Regions from separate parts of the Pectobacterium colocasium genome, predicted to be linked through region 3. Evidence: predicted binding sites of a transcription regulator. Region 3 holds the regulator's gene; each other region holds the start of a gene.
What was found. Region 3 encodes CRP, which controls carbon source genes, mostly activating them, when cyclic AMP is high. Its sites were predicted from a motif close to ATGTGANNNNNNTCACAT; they were not measured.

Region 1: the regulator CRP is predicted to act here: its motif matches at 1,352-1,369, upstream of msrB (peptide-methionine (R)-S-oxide reductase MsrB).
Region 2: the regulator CRP is predicted to act here: its motif matches at 3,222-3,239, upstream of LCF41_RS21435 (PTS mannitol transporter subunit IICBA).
Region 4: the regulator CRP is predicted to act here: its motif matches at 1,400-1,417, upstream of fadL (long-chain fatty acid transporter FadL).

Annotation. Positions count from the first base shown of each region.
Region 1 covers NZ_CP084032.1:2,391,313-2,396,490, forward strand. Annotated here, with positions in the region: gene LCF41_RS10750 (D-hexose-6-phosphate mutarotase) at 1-39, opposite strand, end outside; gene gapA (glyceraldehyde-3-phosphate dehydrogenase) at 147-1,142, opposite strand; gene msrB (peptide-methionine (R)-S-oxide reductase MsrB) at 1,486-1,905, shown strand; gene LCF41_RS10765 (YeaC family protein) at 2,090-2,368, shown strand; gene pncA (bifunctional nicotinamidase/pyrazinamidase) at 2,424-3,071, opposite strand; gene ansA (asparaginase) at 3,091-4,110, opposite strand; gene sppA (signal peptide peptidase SppA) at 4,488-5,178, opposite strand, start outside.
Region 2 covers NZ_CP084032.1:4,740,664-4,745,841, forward strand. Annotated here, with positions in the region: gene LCF41_RS21430 (mannitol-1-phosphate 5-dehydrogenase) at 1-992, opposite strand, end outside; gene LCF41_RS21435 (PTS mannitol transporter subunit IICBA) at 1,054-2,961, opposite strand; gene LCF41_RS21440 (DUF3053 domain-containing protein) at 3,492-4,208, opposite strand; gene LCF41_RS21445 (IS630 family transposase) at 4,282-5,178, opposite strand, start outside.
Region 3 covers NZ_CP084032.1:4,385,700-4,390,877, reverse strand. Annotated here, with positions in the region: gene argD (bifunctional acetylornithine/succinyldiaminopimelate transaminase) at 1-984, shown strand, start outside; gene crp (cAMP-activated global transcriptional regulator CRP) at 1,212-1,844, opposite strand; gene LCF41_RS19880 (OsmC family protein) at 2,221-2,628, shown strand; gene LCF41_RS19875 (phosphoribulokinase) at 2,669-3,538, opposite strand; gene LCF41_RS19870 (YheU family protein) at 3,664-3,900, opposite strand; gene LCF41_RS19865 (hydrolase) at 3,897-4,943, opposite strand; gene LCF41_RS19860 (LysE family translocator) at 5,050-5,178, shown strand, end outside.
Region 4 covers NZ_CP084032.1:3,310,667-3,315,844, forward strand. Annotated here, with positions in the region: gene fadI (acetyl-CoA C-acyltransferase FadI) at 1-708, opposite strand, end outside; gene LCF41_RS15030 (YfcZ/YiiS family protein) at 980-1,276, opposite strand; gene fadL (long-chain fatty acid transporter FadL) at 1,666-2,976, shown strand; gene LCF41_RS15040 (RidA family protein) at 3,273-3,731, shown strand; gene mqo (malate dehydrogenase (quinone)) at 3,882-5,178, opposite strand, start outside.

The sequences.
Region 1 (5,178 bases), 2.0 Mb from region 3:
TTGTTTTGTGACGGGGAGTGAGAAAATTGTGTTATGCATGATAGTGCCTTTTTTTGATTGTTTTTCGTAGTAAAAAGAAATCTGCAAGTAACAATAAAAAAGGGCGACATCATGTCGCCCTTTTTTCACCGAATCATCGCTGACACTTATTTAGAAATGTGAGCAATCAGATCCAGAACTTTATTTGAGTAACCCGTTTCGTTGTCGTACCAGGAAACCAGTTTCACAAAGTTATCGCTCAGTGCGATACCCGCTTTCGCATCAAATACGGAAGTCAGTTTTTCGCCGTTGAAATCGGTAGAAACCACTTCGTCTTCGGTGTAGCCCAGCACGCCTTTCAGCTCGCCTTCAGAAGCAGATTTGATTGCTGCACAGATTTCTTTGTAAGTAGCTGGTTTTTCCAGACGTGCAGTCAGGTCAACAACAGAAACGTTAGGGGTAGGAACGCGGAACGCCATACCAGTCAGTTTGCCGTTCAGCTCAGGAATAACTTTACCTACTGCTTTAGCAGCACCGGTAGAAGATGGGATGATGTTCTGTGCTGCGCCGCGGCCGCCGCGCCAGTCTTTGTGAGACGGGCCATCAACGGTTTTCTGCGTTGCAGTGGTTGCGTGAACGGTGGTCATCAGTGCTTCAACGATACCGAAGTTGTCGTTGATAACTTTTGCCAGCGGAGCCAGACAGTTAGTGGTGCAAGAGGCGTTAGAAACGATGTCCTGACCTGCGTAAGCTTTGTGGTTTACGCCCATAACGAACATTGGGGTGTCATCTTTAGATGGACCAGTCAGAACGACTTTCTTCGCACCAGCAGCGATGTGCTTACGTGCAGTTTCGTCAGTCAGGAACAGGCCAGTTGCTTCAGCAACGACATCAACGTTAACTTCGTTCCACTTCAGGTTTGCAGGATCGCGCTCGGCGGTAACACGAATGGTTTTGCCGTTAACAACCAGGTGGCCATCTTTAACTTCAACGGTGCCGTTGAAACGACCATGAGTTGAGTCGTACTTCAGCATATACGCCATGTAATCAGCGTCCAACAGGTCGTTGATTGCAACGATCTCGATGTCAGAACGTTCTTGTGCAGCGCGGAAAACAATACGGCCGATACGGCCAAAACCGTTGATACCTACTTTGATAGTCATATATTCCACCAGCTATTGGTTTGTGAATAAAAGGTTGGTTGTAAAATTACAAAAACCTTGCTGAGCGTCAAGCGGAATCGTGTCAATAGTTGCTGTAAGTCAAACCTATGACCAATCTTTGCGCAAAAACCGCTCGAGCCTGTAACTAAGTAACATCTAAGACTGATATGAGGGCGGAATGCATCATATAAAGCCTGCGTTGTCTCAATATGTGATGCTCATCACAATTAAATATTCATGCTGATAACATTCCTAATATTAGGCCAGAACGGCCTGTTAGGTTGTTAATTTTTTGTTATAATCAATGATTAATTGAATTGATAACACCCGCTGTGAGACTTCCATGACTAACGACTCTGCTTCGCATACCCCGTCCGATAATACTGAACTGACAGAGATGCAGCGCTATGTCACCCAGCAACGCGGCACAGAGCCCGCGTTTTCAGGCAAACTGCTGCATAACAAGCGCACCGGCGTTTATCACTGCTTGTGCTGTCAGGCTCCGCTGTTTTACTCCGACAGTAAATATGACTCCGGCTGTGGCTGGCCGAGCTTCGATCAGCCCGTTTCCTCAGAAGCGATTCGCTATCTGGAAGATGATTCACACAATATGCGCCGTATTGAGATCCGCTGTGGGCAGTGCGATGCGCATCTGGGGCACGTTTTCCCTGATGGTCCGAAAACCACGGGCGAGCGCTATTGCGTAAATTCTGCTTCGCTGAGCTTTATCGATGACGTTGATGGCGAGCGCGTTGACGGGTAATCTGAGTGAGATGAATAGGGCATGGCAGGCTGGTACTGCATAGCTTTAAACGATTCAGCTATCAAGCATTCCTGTAAATACAAACGTTTCTGTAAATGCAAACGTTCCTGTAAATACAAGTGCCCCTGTCAATAACAGAACTCAGTAAGAATAACGCTGACCTTTTTCGGAGCAGAAACCGGATATGGAACTCAATGATCTGATCGACGCGATGACGCCAGAAATTTACCAGCGGTTAGTCACGGCGGTAGAGCTGGGCAAATGGCCAGACGGTGTCGCGTTGACGGCTGAACAGAAAGAAAACTGCCTGCAAATGGTGATGATGTGGCAGGCTCGTCATAATGAACAGGCTGAGCACATGACGATTGGCACTAATGGCGAAATTGTGATGAAGAGTAAGCAGGAACTGAAGCGCGAGTTTAACATCGCTGATGCTATTGTTACGTTGAAGCCCGACGCCTAACGCGTAAGCAGGCAGCCTCATCGGCTGCCGTAATGCAGGGCGACAGTGACGCTGACTAGTGTGCGGAAGGCAGTGTAGCAAGGAACTGCGTCATATCCGTCAGTGTCGCCCCGCGCTGTACCATTTCCCGTAATGCAGATTCGCTGTCGTCGGGCAAAAGATTCAGGCCCCGACAACCATCCACTAATATTTCGGTGTGATAACCCAGCGCAATGGCATCCCACACGCTGAACTTGACGCAATAATCTGTCGCCAGCCCAAGAATCGTCAAATGGGTGATATGGTTGGCATGTAGCCAGTCATCCAATTCTGTTTTTACCCGATGCCCGTTATCGAAAAAAGCGCTATAGCTATCGATCTCTGGCTGAGTCCCTTTTTGTACGATCCACTGAATGGCCGACTGATTAAGTGCGGGGTGGAAATCAGCACCAGCGGTTCCCTGCACGCAATGAACCGGCCACCAGATCTGCGGCCATCCGTTTAACTCGCCGATTTCTCCAACCTTGGTATTTGCATTAACGGCAAAGCAGCCGTGATTCTCGGGATGCCAATCCTGACTGGCGATCACGGTAACGCCAGCGGCCACGCAGGCCTCAATCGCACGGTTGGCAACCGCAATGACCTGATCGCCTTCATTAACGGCCAATGCGCCGCCGGGACAAAAATCATTTTGTAAATCAACTAATAGCAATGCTTTTTTCATTACCGACTCCGTGATTGACTCAATCTTTATCGCTCAATTCCCCATGCAGGTTCTGCTGCATCAAATGGCGAATTTCATCGGCGCTTAAGTCCTGCTGGCTCAATAAATAATGCAGTTTAGTCAGTGCAGCTTCAACGGTCATGTCAAAGCCACTGATCACGCCTGCATGCGCCAGCGCATTACCTGTCGCATAGCCGCCCATGTTCACACGACCGGAAATGCACTGTGTTAGATTGACGACCACAATGCCGCGTGCGGAGGCTTCGCGTAATTCGTGCAGCAGGCCGGGGCTTTGCGGCGCGTTGCCAACACCGTAGGAACGCAGGATAAGCGCCTTTACCGGCTGACGGAGGAAATTACTGATGACATCGGCAGAAATGCCAGGGTAAATCGTAATCACCCCGATAGGCTGTGGCGTTATGTGATGTACTTTTAGCGGTGGGCAGTTGCTGCATTCCACGGTGGGCGCCAGTCGACGAATATGAATACCGGCTTCCAGCAGTGGCGGATAATTAGGGGAAGCGAAAGCATCAAAACCATCCGCATGGGCTTTGGTGGTGCGATTGCCGCGTAGCAGCTTGTTATTGAAGAAGAGAGCGACTTCATTAATCGGATGATTAGCCGCAACGTATAGCGCATTCAGCAGGTTGGTCTGGCCGTCCGAGCGTAATTCTGCCAATGGAATTTGTGACCCTGTCACGATAACCGGCTTGGCCAGATTTTCCAGCATAAATGAGAGCGCAGAAGCGGTGAACGCCATCGTGTCAGTACCATGCAGAATCACGAAACCGTCGTAATCATCGTAGTGATCTTGAATATCGTCCGCAATGGATTGCCAGTCTGCTGGCGTCATGTCGGAGGAGTCGATCAACGGGTCATATTCATGAATCGTGAACGATGGCATCTCTTCACGATGGAATTCGGGCATGTTTGCCAACTGCTGTTGTAAATGACCGGATACCGGGACATAGCCATTAGCAGAACGCTGCATACCGATGGTGCCGCCCGTGTAGGCGACATAAATGGATTTCTTTCGCATGGTGGTGTGAGTAAGGAGTAAACCAAAAATTATAGAGGGAAAAACAGCCCGATAATACTATCATAAGCAATGACTATTACCGGGCTATACCCGTCATACTTCAAGCTGCTTGTGCGTTGGCAATACTCGGCTCATTTCTGAGCCTCGCCCTGAAGGGCGGCCGCAAGCGGCGTTCAAATCGGCTAAGCCGATTTGTCCTTACTCACCCCAGTCACTTACCTGTGTAAGCTCCTGGGGATTAATGAGCTTCATAAATGAAGCTCACCCTTCGGGCCAGCGCTAGCGCTGTTCAAATCGGTAAGACCGATTTGTCGTTCGGTTGCCGCCTTCACGCAACCCGAATTATTTAGGGTATATATGTGCGCTTACTGTAAACGCTACCGGACTTCTCCGCAGTTGAGGCAAAATGCGTACCGGTTCTGCGGGTCGTTTAGGTTATTCATGATAGACGGTTGTGAGCGTACAGCTTCTGCCAACTGGGCGACCGGTGCCGGCAACATAGACTGAACGGCAACGGGCAGCAGGGCGTAAACGGAAGCGTTCACCTGATTCAGCATTGTGTCGAACAGACCAGGTTGTTCCGCATACCAGTTCAATTGGTATTGTCCCAGTTTGGCCAGCTCTGCGGCTTTCTTCACTGCATCATCAAAATCACCGATCTGATCGACAAGACCATTTTCTTTCGCATCGCTACCGACCCAGACGTGACCTTGCGCGATCTGATCGATTTGCTCCGGCGTTTTCTTGCGTGCCTGTGCCACGATATCGATGAAATTTTTATAGCCGCGTTCAATACTCAACTGCATCATCTGCGAGAATTCAGGCGGCAGCGATTTTGTAATCGACAGATCGGCCAGCGGGGAAGTGGCAACGCCATCCGTATGCACGCCAAGGCTTTCCAGCGAGTTTTCGAACGTGGTAATCACGCCAAAAATGCCGATAGAACCTGTCAGCGTACTGGCGCTGGAGATGATCGCGTTTGCTGGCGTTGAGATCCAGTAGCCGCCTGATGCCGCCATGCCGCCCATGGAGACCACGATCGGTTTGCCCGCCAGACGAAGCGCCATC
Region 2 (5,178 bases), 350 kb from region 3:
GCGGCGGCAATACCGGTAATCAGGTTGTCATGCGGCAAATGGTACTCCAGCGTGCCCAGCAGCGGCTTGATCAGACGGTCGCCCGCGCTCAGTTTACGCAGCGGCTGGCGGCCAACGCGCTCCACATCATCATGCAGATGGGGGTTTTCAAAGCGGCTGAGAATTTTATTGATATAGGCAGCATGCTTATCCGTATCAAAATCGTAGCGCTTGATAAGCACCGCACCGCTCTCTTCCATTGCGCCTTTGACTACGGCTCTGACTTGCGGGTCAAGAATCGCATCGCGAATCGTTTGATGCCGCGCCTGCTGGCCGAGGTAAGCCGTAATTGCATGACCCGTGTTCAGTGTGAAGAGCTTACGCTCGACAAATGCCATCAGGTTGTCAGTCAATTCCATACCGGGAATCGCTGGCGGCTCACCGCAGAACTGGGTTTTATCGACAATCCATTCACTGAAGGTTTCTACTGTCACCGCCAGCACATCATCACTACCCGCTTCGGAAGGGGGAACGATGCGATCCACGGCAGAATCGACAAATCCCACATGCTCGACAACCCATTCCTGATGGCCTTCGGGCAGCAGTTTCAACACATGCTGTTTTAACTGGCTGGTGCCGCGCACCATATTTTCACAGGCAATAATGTTCAACGGCCGGGAATTGCCGTCGTTATGACGCTTAACCAGCCCCTGAGCGATAGTTCCGGCGATTTTTTCCAGAATCTGCGGCCCCACCGCGGTCGTTACCAGATCGGCCACGGCAATCAGCGCGACGGCATCCTGACTACCGCTGTGAACGGCGCTAACGTTGCTCACGGTATCAAGACGTGTGTTATCCCCAACAATCCGTACCGTATAGCTTTTACGGCTGTTCAAGGCATCCAGCAGCGGCTGATTGACGTCAGCGAATGTCAGTTCGACGTTGGCATCCGCCAACAATTTCCCAATAAATCCACGGCCAATATTACCCGCGCCAAAATGTAATGCTTTCATGAGACATAACCTTAAAAAAACATAAAAAGAGGCCGCCCGAAGGCGGCACTAGCCACATCAATTAGGCACTCTTTTTACCGGAGAGTAAGTCGAGTACTTCCTGAACATCCTGCGTGTGCGCCAGACGCTCAATGACGGCGTCATCGTCCAGTGCATTGGTCAGGCTGGTGATGACCTGGATATGTTCGTTGTTACGGGCAGCGATACCGATAACCAGACGCGCAACTTCATCTTCTTCATCGCCAAAGCGCACCCCTTCAGGGTATTGGCAGAAAACCACGCCCGTTTTCAGTACGCGATCTTTCGCTTCAATCGTACCGTGCGGTACCGCGATCGATTCGCCCAGATAAGTAGAGGTCAGCTTTTCGCGCTCCAGCATCGCTTCAACATACTCAGGCTCGACGTAGCCGCCTTTCACCAATTGCTCACCGGCGAAACGAATTGCCTGCTCTTTCTCTGTCGCATGCTGATTCAGGAACACATTGCCCGCACCCAGTTGGAACAGGTTCGTCTGCGCATCGGCAGTTGCAGGGGCAGGCGTCGCCACGGCTTCAGGCTTCGCGGCACCCTGCGCAGCCACCAGACGAGCAGCCAGATCGCTATACAGGCCGCTATCAAGGAAGTTGGTCAGCGAAATATGCTGTGCCTGCGGTGCATGACGCATCGCGCGCTCGGTCAGGTCACGGTGCGTAATCACCAGATCAACATCGTCCGGCAGGCTATTGATCGCGCTGTTAGTCACCGAAATGTTGGTCAGCCCAGCGTCCTGCACTTTCTTGCGCAGCACGCCAGCACCCATCGCGCTGGAACCCATACCGGCGTCGCAGGCTACGATGATTTTACGCACGGTGCTCATATCGCCGCTGACACCAACGTTAGTCGCCGTGCCTTTAGAAGACGCTTTCATTTCCTGCATGCGGCGCGTTGCGTCGCTCAGGTCTTCTTCTTTTTGCTTGGTGCTTTTCAGCAGAATCGCCGACACGATGAAAGATACCGCAAAGGCCGCTGCAATGGCTGCGAGGTTAGCGAAGTAAGCGCCTTTTGGCGTCATCGCCAACACCGCCAGAATGGAGCCTGGAGACGCTGGAGAAACCAAACCGCCGCCCAGCACGCTCAGCGTAAATACGCCAGTCATCCCGCCCAGAATCACCGCAATAATCAGACGCGGATTCATCAGCACATACGGGAAGTAAATTTCATGAATCCCGCCCAGGAAGTGGATAATCGCCGCACCTGGCGCAGACTCTTTCGCATTACCACGACCGAAGAACATATAAGCCATCAACACGCCCATACCTGGGCCTGGGTTTGCTTCGATCAGGAAGAAAATAGACTTGCCGGTTTCCGTTGCCTGCTGAATGCCAAGCGGTGAGAAAATACCGTGGTTGATCGCGTTGTTCAGGAACAGAATTTTCGCCGGTTCAACGAAGATGGACGTAAACGGCAGCAGGTTGTTCTGGACCATCAGGTTAACGCCGGAAGCCAGTACCCGAGAGAAGACTTCAACCAGCGGACCAATCGCCAAAAATGCCAGAATTGCCAACAACATACCGATAATACCGGCAGAGAAATTGTTGACCAGCATTTCAAAGCCGCTCTTGATTTTACCGTCGACCATACGGTCAAAACGTTTGATCGCCCAGCCGCCCAATGGGCCGACGATCATGGCGCCGAGGAACATCGGGATATCGGTCCCGACGATCACACCCATCGTCGTAATTGCCCCCACCACGCCACCACGCTCACCGAATACCAGACGTCCGCCGGTATAACCAATCAGCAATGGCAGCAAATACGTAATCATCGGGCCGACGAGCTTCGCCAATGTTTCATTGGGAATCCAGCCGGTAGGAATAAACAGAGCGGTAATAATACCCCAGGCGATAAAGGCGCCAATATTGGGCATGACCATATTGCTGAGGAAGCGACCAAAGTTTTGCACTTTGATCTTAATATCTGGTGAAAGCATAAAAACACACCCCTATTGAAACGCGCTGACAATAAGAGCGCGTGGTAATTATCGTGAGACGGCGTGGCAATATGTGTTAGTTGCAGCGATGGTTAGCAACAACGACCGACAGCCTTATTTTTACCGAGATATCAGCAGTGACCAAAACCCCGGCTCTTATAGGCCTATCGGTTATCAAAACACCGATTGCTTCCGTCAGTATTACTGTATGCAGCGCGGACTCTAACACGCTGTTTTCATACCGCAACTCCACGGCAGTAACGTGACAAAAATCACACAACCACCCTACATCAACGATACAAATAGGTGATTTACTTCACAAAAAAACGTTAAAAATGAAAAACTAAACCAATTCCCAGACCAACACGGCCCTTTATATGTGATATAAGTCACACTTTAAAGACCTGTATTTGTTTTATTTATGTGATGTCACTCACAATTTATTTTTACCCCCCTCGCCTCTCATCGCCCTGTTATCCAGAATCCCTATCCGTAATAGCGCATCGCTAAAACATGAGAAAACGACGCGGCTAGGGAGAATTCACGCCATTTACCCCTCTGAGCGCATTCATTAAATTCTGCTGTTGCATGGGTAACGCCGCCACCATGCCGTTATATTGCGCCACCTGTTGTGGCGTACGGAATTGCACAGACGCACCATTGAACACGGCCTGATCGCCCTGAGCCTGAAGGAAATCGCCGATCTGAGTCAGACTCTGTGCAAAAGCAATCGCATTCGGAATAGCGGGTAACAGCGCGTTAGTTGGCTGTATTACCGTGCGTGCATACAGCCGCTCATAGGGTATCTGTACCTCTTCAGGCTGTTTTAGCATCCGGTGGGCATTGTCCGCCTGTACTTTCGCCGCCTGCACATGCTGGCTCAGCAGGTTCATTGCCCCGATAGATTGCCGAAGGCCATCGCGCTGTGTCAGATAGTCTTTAGGGACGCGGATACGGGAAATTTGCCCCAGCATCGGCGTCAAACTGCCGGATATCGCCTGATTAAACTGCTGAGAAAAGGTGGTTAAGATCGCGTAATCGTTGGCAAAATTGCCAAAATTCTTCTTTTGCTCTTCCGTCAATGTCGGCAGCTTCCCACCCTGCTGCGACTGCGCGCTTTGCAGGAACGCAATGAATGCCTTCCGCTGCTCCGCCTCGCTGTCACCACAGGCAGCCAGCTGCAATGCCGCCAGAATAACCAGAACCGGCAGCAGCCAGCGTGAACGGTACATCATCAGCCTTCTCATTCCCTACTCCTGTTATGCTTACTGCCCCGCCAGCCGTGCTTTACTCGGACAAAAACACGCTAAATGACTTCGCCTAATACCGCTCCACTTTAGCCAGACCATGCTGATTGCCGGGGAACGGTGAAGCGGCATTCATAAATAATTTTACCTGTTCCAGTAACTGCCACATATACCGGCACTGATGGTTACGCGTTATCGTTTCGTGTAACGACAACCACAGCAACTCGATTGGATTTAGCCACGGCGAATACGTGGGCAGGAACAACAACCGGAACTTCGTATTTTTTTCCAGCCACTTTTTCACCTTGTGGCTTTTATGAATGATGTAATTATCAACGACCAGCGTAATGGTTTTCGCTCGCCGATATGTCCGCCGTAATGTCTCTAACAGCTTGATAAATAAATCAGAACACTTTTTACTGCCGCCAACGTAATGGACTCGTCCCGTATCCGAATGCAGTGCCCCTGCCAGATAATACTTTTGGTTCTGTCCCGGCGTAGTAATACGTTTCTGTTGCCCTTTGAGCATCCAGTCTGCACCGATTTTCGGGTTCAGGTCGATATCTACTTCATCCTGATAAAATACCGGATGGTTCGTCTGCTTCTGGGAGACGGCCTGTTCGATGGCGAGTCGCTTTTCCTCATAATGCGGGTCTTTGATTTTCAGTGTTGGCGCGGCTCTGCGCCAGACAATACCCGCTCGTCTCAGATAGCGATGTAACGTGGAAGGATGAAGCGTCACGTTAAAAAGCCGGTTAATGATAAGTGCCAACAACTCGGTACTCCAGCGGGAGCGCAGCCAGCCAAAATCCTGAGGAGAGCGTTTAATAAGAAGCGGTAGCATATGCAGGATATCAGCGACTGGCCAGCGCGGTGCTCGTCCGGCTTTGAGGCTCTTTAGACCTTCAACACCATGTAAAGTAAACCAATTTATCCATCTTCCAACCGATGAGCGGGCCGCACAAAGCAG
Region 3 (5,178 bases):
ACCAACGAGCCTGCGCTACGCCTCGCCAGTAAATTGATTGATGCCACTTTTGCCGATCGCGTGTTTTTTGTTAACTCCGGCGCTGAAGCTAACGAAGCGGCGTTTAAGTTGGCACGTCACTATGCGGTTAAACGTCATAGCCCGTATAAAACCAAGATCATCGCCTTCTACAATGCGTTCCACGGCCGGACGTTGTTTACCGTTTCGGTTGGTGGACAGCCTAAATATGCCGATGGTTTCGGGCCTAAGCCTGCGGATATTGTCCATGTTCCTTTCAACGATCTGGCTGCGGTCAAAGCGGTGATGGACGATCACACTTGTGCCGTCGTGCTGGAGCCAATTCAGGGCGAGGGCGGCATTACACCGGCTACGGCTGAGTTTTTGCAAGGCGTTCGCGAGCTGTGCAATCAACACAAGGCGCTGCTGGTATTTGATGAAGTGCAGAGTGGGATGGGGCGTACCGGTAAATTATTCAGCTATATGCATTACGGTATTACGCCGGATATTCTCACCACCGCTAAAGCGCTGGGTGGCGGTTTCCCGATTAGTGCGATGCTGACGACGGAAGAGATCGCTTCTGCGATGACGGTGGGGGTACACGGAACCACCTACGGCGGCAACCCGCTGGCTTGTGCGGTGGCGGAAGCTGCGCTGGATATCATCAATACGCCGGAAGTGCTGTCAGGCGTCGCGGATCGGCACGATCGCTTTGTCAGTGAACTGGAGAAAATCAACCAGCAGTACGGCGTATTCGAGCAGGTTCGCGGCATGGGGCTCCTGCTGGGGGCAGAACTAAAACCGCAGTGGCATGGCCGCGCGGGTGAGTTTTTGGCTGCTGCAACGGCTCAGGGTCTGATGGTGCTGATGGCAGGGCCGAACGTCATCCGCTTTGTGCCGTCTTTGATCATTGATGAGGATGACATTGCGCAGGGGATGGAGAAGTTCGCCAACGCCGTCGCACAGGTTGTTAATGCAGCAAATTGATTACTCACTGAAAACGGTGTGATAGGAAAACGTAGAGAACGTTTTTCAACGCCGCTTGCGGCGGTCCGAAGGGTGGCGAGCAGGAAGCTCGCCATAAAAAAACGTAGGGAACGTTTTTCAACGCCGCTTGCGGCGGCCCAAAGGGTGGCGAGCAGGAAGCTCGCCATAAAAAAAGCGTGAGGCCGAGGCTTCACGCTTTTTTGTGGGTAGGGTACAGCGACAGGGATTTAGCGAGTGCCGTAAACGACAATCGTTTTACCGTGTGCCGAGATCAGGTTCTGGTCTTCTAACATTTTCAGAATGCGGCCCACGGTTTCACGCGAGCAGCCAACGATTTGCCCAATTTCCTGACGGGTAATTTTTATTTGCATGCCATCTGGATGCGTCATGGCATCAGGTTGTTTGGCCAGGTTGAGTAGAGTTTGAGCAATACGACCGGTCACATCAAGGAAGGCGAGGTTGCCGACTTTCTCTGAAGTCACCTGGAGTCTGCTTGCCATTTGCGCAGACAGACGCATGAGGATATCTGGGTTAACCTGAATGAGCTGGCGGAATTTTTTATAGGAAATTTCAGCCACTTCACAGGCGGTTTTTGCCCGCACCCAAGCGCTGCGTTCCTGACCTTCTTCAAACAGGCCGAGCTCGCCGATAAAATCGCCCTGATTGAGGTAGGAAAGGATCATTTCCTTGCCTTCTTCATCTTTGATTAGCACTGCGACAGAGCCTTTCACGATGTAGTAAAGCGTTTCTGCTTTTTCACCTTGGTGAATAAGCGTGCTCTTCGATGGATACTTGTGGATATGACAATGGGAAAGGAACCATTCGAGAGTTGGGTCTGTTTGCGGTTTGCCGAGAACCATTCGCTATCATCCTCTGTTGTAATTCACTGCGCAAATTACAGGGGTCAGAGTTCCCTGTACGGCGTGTTTAACTGCTCAAAAAAATAAAATTCAGTCTAGGCAGAATGACGTCAGGGAATATACTGGAACCACTGTACCCTTGATTTTCCGGTTGCTGCCTTGCCGCACCGTAAACGTGGCTGGGGTATGTCCGGCTACGTCATCATCTTCTTCGTTTCTGGGTTTGTCCAGAAAAGGTCTATTCTGTTTTCGTTTTAACACAGCTTTAAGGACGTGTCTTGTGTTGTCTCGCTTCAGCATGACAAAGCTCTGATTAACGCTGGTTTTTGTACAGTAACGGTATAAATTTTCAAAAAATTTTTAGTGGAGAGGCACCATGCAGGCACGGGTAAAATGGGTTGAAGGCTTAACGTTTTTGGGCGAATCCGCGTCAGGGCACCAGATATTGATGGACGGCAATTCCGGCGATAAAGCGCCCAGCCCGATGGAAATGGTGTTGATGTCTGTGGGGGGATGCAGCGCGATTGATGTGGTTTCGATTCTGCAAAAAGGCCGCAACGATGTGGCGGGCTGTGAAGTGAAACTGACGTCAGAGCGCCGGTCTGAAGCGCCGCGCTTATTTACCCATATCAATCTGCATTTTATCGTGACGGGGAAAGGGCTGACCGACAAAGCCGTTGAACGAGCTGTCGCCCTGTCGGCGGAAAAATACTGCTCTGTGGCATTGATGCTGGGCAAAGCCGTTGAGGTGACGCACAGCCACGAAATTAGAGTGTTGGGTTGATCCCTTCTTCTGGGCACGGTTCTGCCGTGCCCAGTCTGGCTTATTCGATGGTTTTCCCTTCCATTAACCGCTGCACCAGCGGTGCCATGATGAGCTCCATCGCCAGCCCCATTTTCCCGCCGGGAACGACCAACGTGTTGATGTGGGAGATAAACGATCCCTGCAACATGGCCAGCAGATAGGGATAGTCAATATTATCCAACCCCTGAAAGTGAATGACGACGAAGCTTTCATCCAGTGAGGGAATCGACTTGGCAGCAAACGGGTTGGAGGTGTCCACGGTGGGCACACGCTGGAAGTTGATGTGCGTACGGGAGAACTGCGGGGTGATGTAGGTGATGTAGTCTTCCATCGAACGGACGACGGAATCCATCACCGCTTCACGCGAGTGACCACGTTCATTGACATCACGAATCAGCTTTTGGATCCATTCCAGGTTGACGATCGGCACCACGCCGACGAGCAAATCGACATGCTGTGCCACGTCGTTTTGGTCGGTGACGACGCCGCCGTGCAGCCCTTCATAAAACAGGATATCGGTGGGTTCCGGCATCGGCTCCCACGGCGTGAAGGTTCCGGGAACCTGATTGTAGGGAATGGCTTCATCGTAGGTATGCAGATATTTACGCGTCTGGCCGCGTCCGTGCAGACCGTATTCGATAAACGACTGTTCCAGCAGGCTGAAGTCATTTGCTTCAGGACCGAAGTAGCTGATGTGGCGCCCTAAATCACGCGCTTTGCGAATGGCCATATCCATTTCCGGGCGGGTATAGCGGTGAAAACTGTCCCCTTCCAACTGGGCGGCGCGCAGGTCAAACTGTTGAAAAATCTTACGGAAGGCCAGACTGGTTGTTGTCGTTCCCGCCCCGCTGGAGCCGGTAACTGCAATAATCGGATGCTGATGTGACATAAGGCGCGTAACTCCGTGATCGTGATACACGCATCGGCTGAGAGCCCGCGCGCATCCTCAAAAATGACCTAAATTTTTATCATTGTTAGCATGTTTGGCGCATTCTTTCACGCCTTTCGGCATGCTCAATAAGGGGCATGTCCTCCTTCATTGAACTGGCCACGCGGCATAATATTGAGAGTCTCATGTAACTCTGACCACACCAACACCACCTCGCCTGATTTGAGCTGTGTGCGGATATCTTCCACTTTCTGCGCCAGCGACCGCTCCTGTTCGCCGTAATCGGTGCCTTCCCGCAGGACGAAAGATTCGATGATGTTATCCAGCGTTTCTGGATCGAGCTGTTGCCAGGGAATAATCACGCTATTCCTCCTGAGTGAAAAGTTCCTGAATAAAAAGTTCCTGAGTGAAACGCTCCTGAAGAGTCGCTGGCGTGGTCCAAAAACGGGCTAAGCCAGTTGGGAATGCGTTGTTCCAGCCACATTTCCGGTTTCAGCAACGTTCCACCAACGAAGCCGACATGCCCGCCGTGTTCTGTTAGCTGATATTCAATATTAGACGGTAACTGTGACAGATCGGGAATCACCTCTGACGTCATGAAAGGATCGTCCTTCGCATGGATGATGAGCAGCGGTTTGCGAATCTTAGGCAACAGCGGCAGGGCGCTACAGCGTTGATAGTAGTCGGCTGCATCGCGGAAGCCGTGGACACGTGAAGTAATGACGTCATCAAACTCTCGCAGTTGGCGAATTTGCTTCAACTGCGGCAACTGAATCGGCAGCGTGTCCGGGTAGGCCGCCAGCTTGCGGCCGGCGTTTTGCTTCAGCAGGCGTAGCAGGTAGTGCTGGTAGACGCGGGAGAAGCCTTGTTCCATTCGACGGCTACAGGGTTCGAGCATTAATGGCGCGGAGACAACCACGGCAGCCGACAAAGAACAGGCTTCGCCCTGCTGGGCAAGCAGGTAGGCCAGCATGTTGCCGCCGAGCGAAACGCCGATGGCGGCGGTAGGCACCTCGCCCAGCGTTTCTTGCATCCAGTGCAGAAAATAGCTGGCATCGCTGGTTTCACCAGAGTGATAAATACGTTTCATCCGGTTGGGCTTACCGCTGCATCCGCGAAAATGCATGATGACGGCCAGCCAGCCGCGTTGTTTACAGGCATGCAGCAGACCGTGGGCATAGGGGCTATGAAAGCTGCCTTCCAACCCGTGAAATAGCACCACTCGCGGTTTGTGCCGAGCCTGTTCGGGCGCTTCGCTCCACGCCAGGTCGACGAAATCGCCGTCGGGTAATTCGAGCGATTGCCAGACGGGTGAAAACTGTACGCGACGGCGAATCAGACGCGGGAGTAGCGTTTGCAGATGCGGGTTATGGGCACCGCTCAGCGGATGAAAATGTTCATACATAAAGGATATGGAAATCTTATTGTCGGCTCTTGTACGATCAATATCACACTGTTAGCTTCAATGCTGCCAGTTGGTACGATATTTGGGTCAGGAGCGCCCACAAATAATGGAACTGAGTTTATTTCTGTCGATGTTAGGGTTTTTGTGGGTCGCGGCCATCACGCCGGGTCCGAATAATATGCTGTTGACCACCTCGGGCGCGAATTTTGGCTTTATGCGTTCACTGTGGCTGATG
Region 4 (5,178 bases), 1.1 Mb from region 3:
TTTCTCATACGGTGGGACGTAAGCCGTCATCACTTCATCGCGCAGCACCCCGGACTCCCAAGCCTGTGCCGCCAGTTTGTGCGAACGGTGCGCCAGTTCATCCTGCTCTTCACGCGTGATGCCGTAGGTTTTTGCCATCTGTTCCGCGGTATCACCCATGCGCAACCCGGTGGAATACTCCGCCACGGCAGGCGCAACCGGCAGCAGGTCTTTCGGGCGCAGACCGCTTAACAGTTTCAACTTCTGGCCCAGCGTTCTGGCTTTGTTCATATCCACCAGCGTTCTGGCCAGCGCTTTGCTGACACCAATAGGCAGCACGGAAGAGGAATCCGCGCCGCCGGCAATACCGACTTCCACCGTACCCGCCATAATACTTTCTGCCACGTTGGCGACCGCCTGAAAACTGGTGGCACAGGCGCGCGACACGCTGTAGGCATCGGTATGTACGCTCATCCCCGTACCGAGCACGATCTCTCTGGCGATATTCGGCGCCTCGGGCATTTGGACCACCTGCCCGAACACCAATAGTTCGATCAATGCAGGATCGATACCCGTGCGAACCAGTAATTCACTGGTGACGAGCTTCCCTAATTCGAGGGCGGGTACGCCATGATAGGCCGTTGCCTGCCGGGCAAATGGGGTGCGTAATCCGCTCACGAACGCAATGCGATCGCCACGGCGGGTTATCAGAGGTAATACCTCACTCATAAACGCTCCTGTTAACCGAAAATACTCCCGTTAACCAAAAATACTTCCGTTAGCCAAAAATAAATTGCGAGCACAACAGGTCAGACCTGATTTCATTGTTAACCAGATGGTTACATTACGCAAAGGCGCGCAACACAAAAGTGTGAAGAGCGTGGGGTAGCCGCGAACAAAAGTGAAGAAATAGCCACAACAGAAGGGATAGAAGCGAGGTAAGACGTCAGAGGAAACCGTGACGGGCAGAAGCCACAGAAGGCTCCTGCCGGGACAAAAATTAACGCAGGCCGAGCTGGAAAATCATCGTTTCAGCCTGACAGCTGAACGTAAAATCGATGTCCAGCTTAACGCCACCGTCTACGTCTTCCAATGTGCTGACGATGTCGCAAGGTTCGGACTCTACCGCACGCGCTTTTGCCGTCAGAGCGGTCAGCGCCGCTTCCGCATCAGAACGATCGCCGAAAACTTTGCTGTAAGACGCCGTGCAATCGGTGTTATCCATAATTGTGCCGACATCGACACAGCAGCAGGCTGCGGTTTCCTCAGCACTGCATTTGTTGATTACGTTCGTCATAATACTTTCCTCTTAGGACTTAAGACGCGGGAGATTTGATCCAGTTCAAATATTTTCTATCTTCCTTATATTTTACTCCCTCATCCCAAAGCAGTACCAGCACTTCATGCCAGCCAGGAATTTTAGTGATATCAATCACATTAAGGTGTTATGCGGTAGTAAAAACCGAGTAATATCTCTTCACACAAATTAACCAAAACGTTAAGCAGATCTAAATTTTGCATCATTTTGGAAATATTCTTAATACACGAATGCAACATTATCGTATTCCCAACTTATACTTTGGCAACTGGTCTGATTTGTCAGGCTGAGTGCGCCCCCTACAATGCGCGTCCCTTGTTACCCCGTGTAACAACGTTAAATAACAAGCATATAAAGAGGTTTTGGTCATGAGCCAGAAAAACCTGTTCAAACAATCCACAATTGCTGTTGCGGTGGCACTGTTCTCAGCAAATGTGTCAGCAGCTGGTTTCCAGCTAAATGAATACTCCTCATCGGGTCTGGGCCGTGCATTTTCTGGTGAAGGTGCCGTAGCCGACAATGCGGCCTCCGGCAGTCGTAACCCAGCGACCATGACCATGTTTGACCGCCCGTCATTCTCCGGTGGCGTCACCTATATCAACCCGGATATTGATGTTCAGGGGAAAAACTCTCTGACAGGGCAAAATACCAGTGCCAAAAATATCGCTCCGCACGCCTGGGTACCGAACCTGCATTTTATCATGCCGCTTAATGAACAGTGGGCAATCGGCGCTTCTGCCACCACTAACTATGGCTTAGCAACAGAGTTCAACGATACCTATGCCGCAGGTTCCATTGGCGGGCAAACCGACCTGATAACGTCAAACCTGAATCTGAGCGCCGCCTACCGTCTTAACCAGCATTTCAGCTTCGGTCTGGGTGTCAATGCTGTCTATGCTGATGCCAAGATTGTTCGCCGGGCAGGTGAATTGGCAAATGTGCCTACCGCAGCTGGTGGGTTACAAGGGGTCGTCGCTGGTCCTTCTTCAGAAATAGCTCGTCTGGAAGGTAAAGAATGGGGATACGGCTGGAACGCCGGTATTCTGTATGAAGTGGACGAAAATAACCGCTTCGGTCTGACCTATCGTTCTAAAGTCGATATCGACTTTAACGGCGATTACAGCAACAACCTCCCAACAGCAGTAACAGCATTGAACGGTACGGGTGGTGCTAAGATTCCTGGCAAGCTAACGCTCAATCTACCAGAGATGTGGGAGGCCTCAGCCTACCATCGCGTAGCACCGAAGTGGGCAGTGCACTACAGCCTGGCCTATACCAGTTGGAGCCAATTCCAGGAACTGAAAGCGACGGGTAGCAACGGCCAGACTCTGTTCCATAAAGATGAAAGCTTCCGTGATGCTTACCGTATCGCACTCGGTACCACCTACTATCACGACGATAACTGGACGTTCCGCGGCGGTATCGCGTTTGATGACAGCCCGGTCCCAGCCGACAAACGTTCTATTTCCATCCCGGATCAGGATCGTTTCTGGCTGAGTGCAGGTACCACCTATGCCTTTAATAAAGACGCGTCTGTGGATGTTGGCGTATCCTACATGCACGGTAAGCAAGTTGATATCAGCGAACCTATCTCTGATAGAGCAGGTTCGCCAAGCTACACGTTCAGCTCCAAAGGTAAAGCCTGGCTGTACGGCGTGAACTTCAACTATGCGTTCTAAAAACGATGCGTTCTAAAAACGATGCGTGCTAAATAAGAACAGACGTTCTCATTCTCTTCACGAAGAACGTGATAAAGCAGGTAAGGCAACTTACCTGCTTTTTTATTGCGCCACGTTATCTTCGCCACCAGAAACAAAAGATCGGCATAACAGCAACCAGCATCTACTCGCTAGAGTCCTTTCCTGAAAAACGTATTTTTGTTTCCGTCATTGCTGTGCTAAACATAACCACGTTGCATTTTTACAATTTCGCAACAAACAGATAAAGACCTGATTCATTACTGCAAGGAGCACACATGAAACGACACTTTTCCCTAGCCTGCCTGACCGCATTGCTGATCATCATCTCACCCTCGACGTTCGCACGTGATTATTTGAAAACGGATGAAACCCAGAAATTTGGTATTTCACCGGGCGTAGTAACCGAAGGCGGTAAGACAGTTTGGATATCAGGTCAAGACGGTTTATACAACGAGCAAGGCAAATCGATGGCCGGGGATTTTGAAGGCCAGGCGAGAGTCATCTTTCGTAGCATCGATGCCATTGCCAAGAGGGCTGGGGGAAGCATTAAGGACGTCGTTAATATTACGGTATACCTGACCGATCCGAGATTATTAGAGCCGTTACGCCCTATTCGTCGTGAGTTCTGGCCAGACGGCAATTTTCCTGCCAGCACAACCATCACGGTACATAGCCTCCCGTCCGTTGGGATGATGCTGGAAGTCTCCGCTGTCGCGGTCATTGGCGACAACTAAAACAGCATAGCGCTCAGCCAGCATGGTCAGAACGTTAAAATGCTGTCGTCCGCCGAACACATGCATGCAGAGCATGCGATATACTACTGTGCCATCATATAGATAAGGCCGCTTTCGCGGCCTTATTTCGTTCTTTGCGGCTAATACCGATTACTCAGGTTTAACCTCAATATAGTCCAGGCCCAGCGTGCTGCTGGTGTAGCTGCGGATTTTATTGGTCATGTCAATATTACCGTTCAGCTTCTGGCCATAAGATGGAATGATCTCTTTCAGTTTGCCCTGCCATTCTGGCGTCGCCACTTTATCTTTAAAGACTTTTTCCAGCAGGCTCAGCATAATCGGCGCGGCGGTAGACGCGCCCGGAGAAGCGCCCAGCAGTGCCGCAATCGAACCATCCTGAGAACTGACGATTTCCGTACCCAGCTTCAGTACGCCGCCTTTCTCATCATCTTTCTTGATAACCTGAACGCGCTGGCCGGCAATCACCAGTTTCCAGTCTTCTTTCTTCGCGTTAGGGAAGTATTCCTGCAACGAGGCAAAACGATCGTCGTCATCCATCATGACCTGACCAACCAGATATTTCACCAGATCGAAGTTATCCAGACCCACGTGCGTCATCGGCATCACGTTGGAGAAGGTCACAGAGCCGATCAGATCCCACAGCGAACCGTTTTTCAGGAACTTACTGGAGAAGGTAGCAAACGGTCCGAACAGCAGTACCGGCTTACCATCAAAAATACGCGTATCCAGATGAGGAACGGACATCGGTGGCGCACCGACAGAGGCTTTACCGTACACTTTTGCCATGTGGCGTTTTACGATTTCCGGATTTTCGGTTACCAGGAACTCCCCCCCTACCGGGAAGCCACCGTACAGATCGGCCTCAGGAATACCGGATTTCTGCAGCAGCGGCAGTGCCGCCCCACCCGCACCGATAAAGACAAACTTCGCCTTAATCACGCTCTCCTTCTCGCCGTTCTTCAGATCGGCGTAAGTCACGCTCCAGGTGTTGTCCGCGTTACGCTTGATATCACGCACTTCTGAATTCAGGTGCAGCGCAAAGTTGGACTTGGTTTTCATCGCGCCAACCAGCTGGCGGGTGATTTCACCGTAGTTCACGTCAGTACCGATAGGCATTCGGGTCGCCGCAATCTTCTGAGCCGGATCGCGACCTTCCATCACCAGCGGTGCCCATTCTTTGATCGTGTTGGGATCGTCAGAGAATTCCATGCCACGGTACAGCGTACTGTGCTGCATCGCATCATAGCGGTGTTTCAGGAAGGCGGTGTTCTCATCGCCCCAGACAAAAGCGATGTGCGGCACGCTATTGATGAAAGAGTGCGGGTTATTCATCACACCGTTTTTCACCTGATAGGACCAGAACTGGCGGGAGACTTCAAAGGCTTCGGTAATTTCCAGCGCTTTGCTGATATTGATTGGGCCGTCG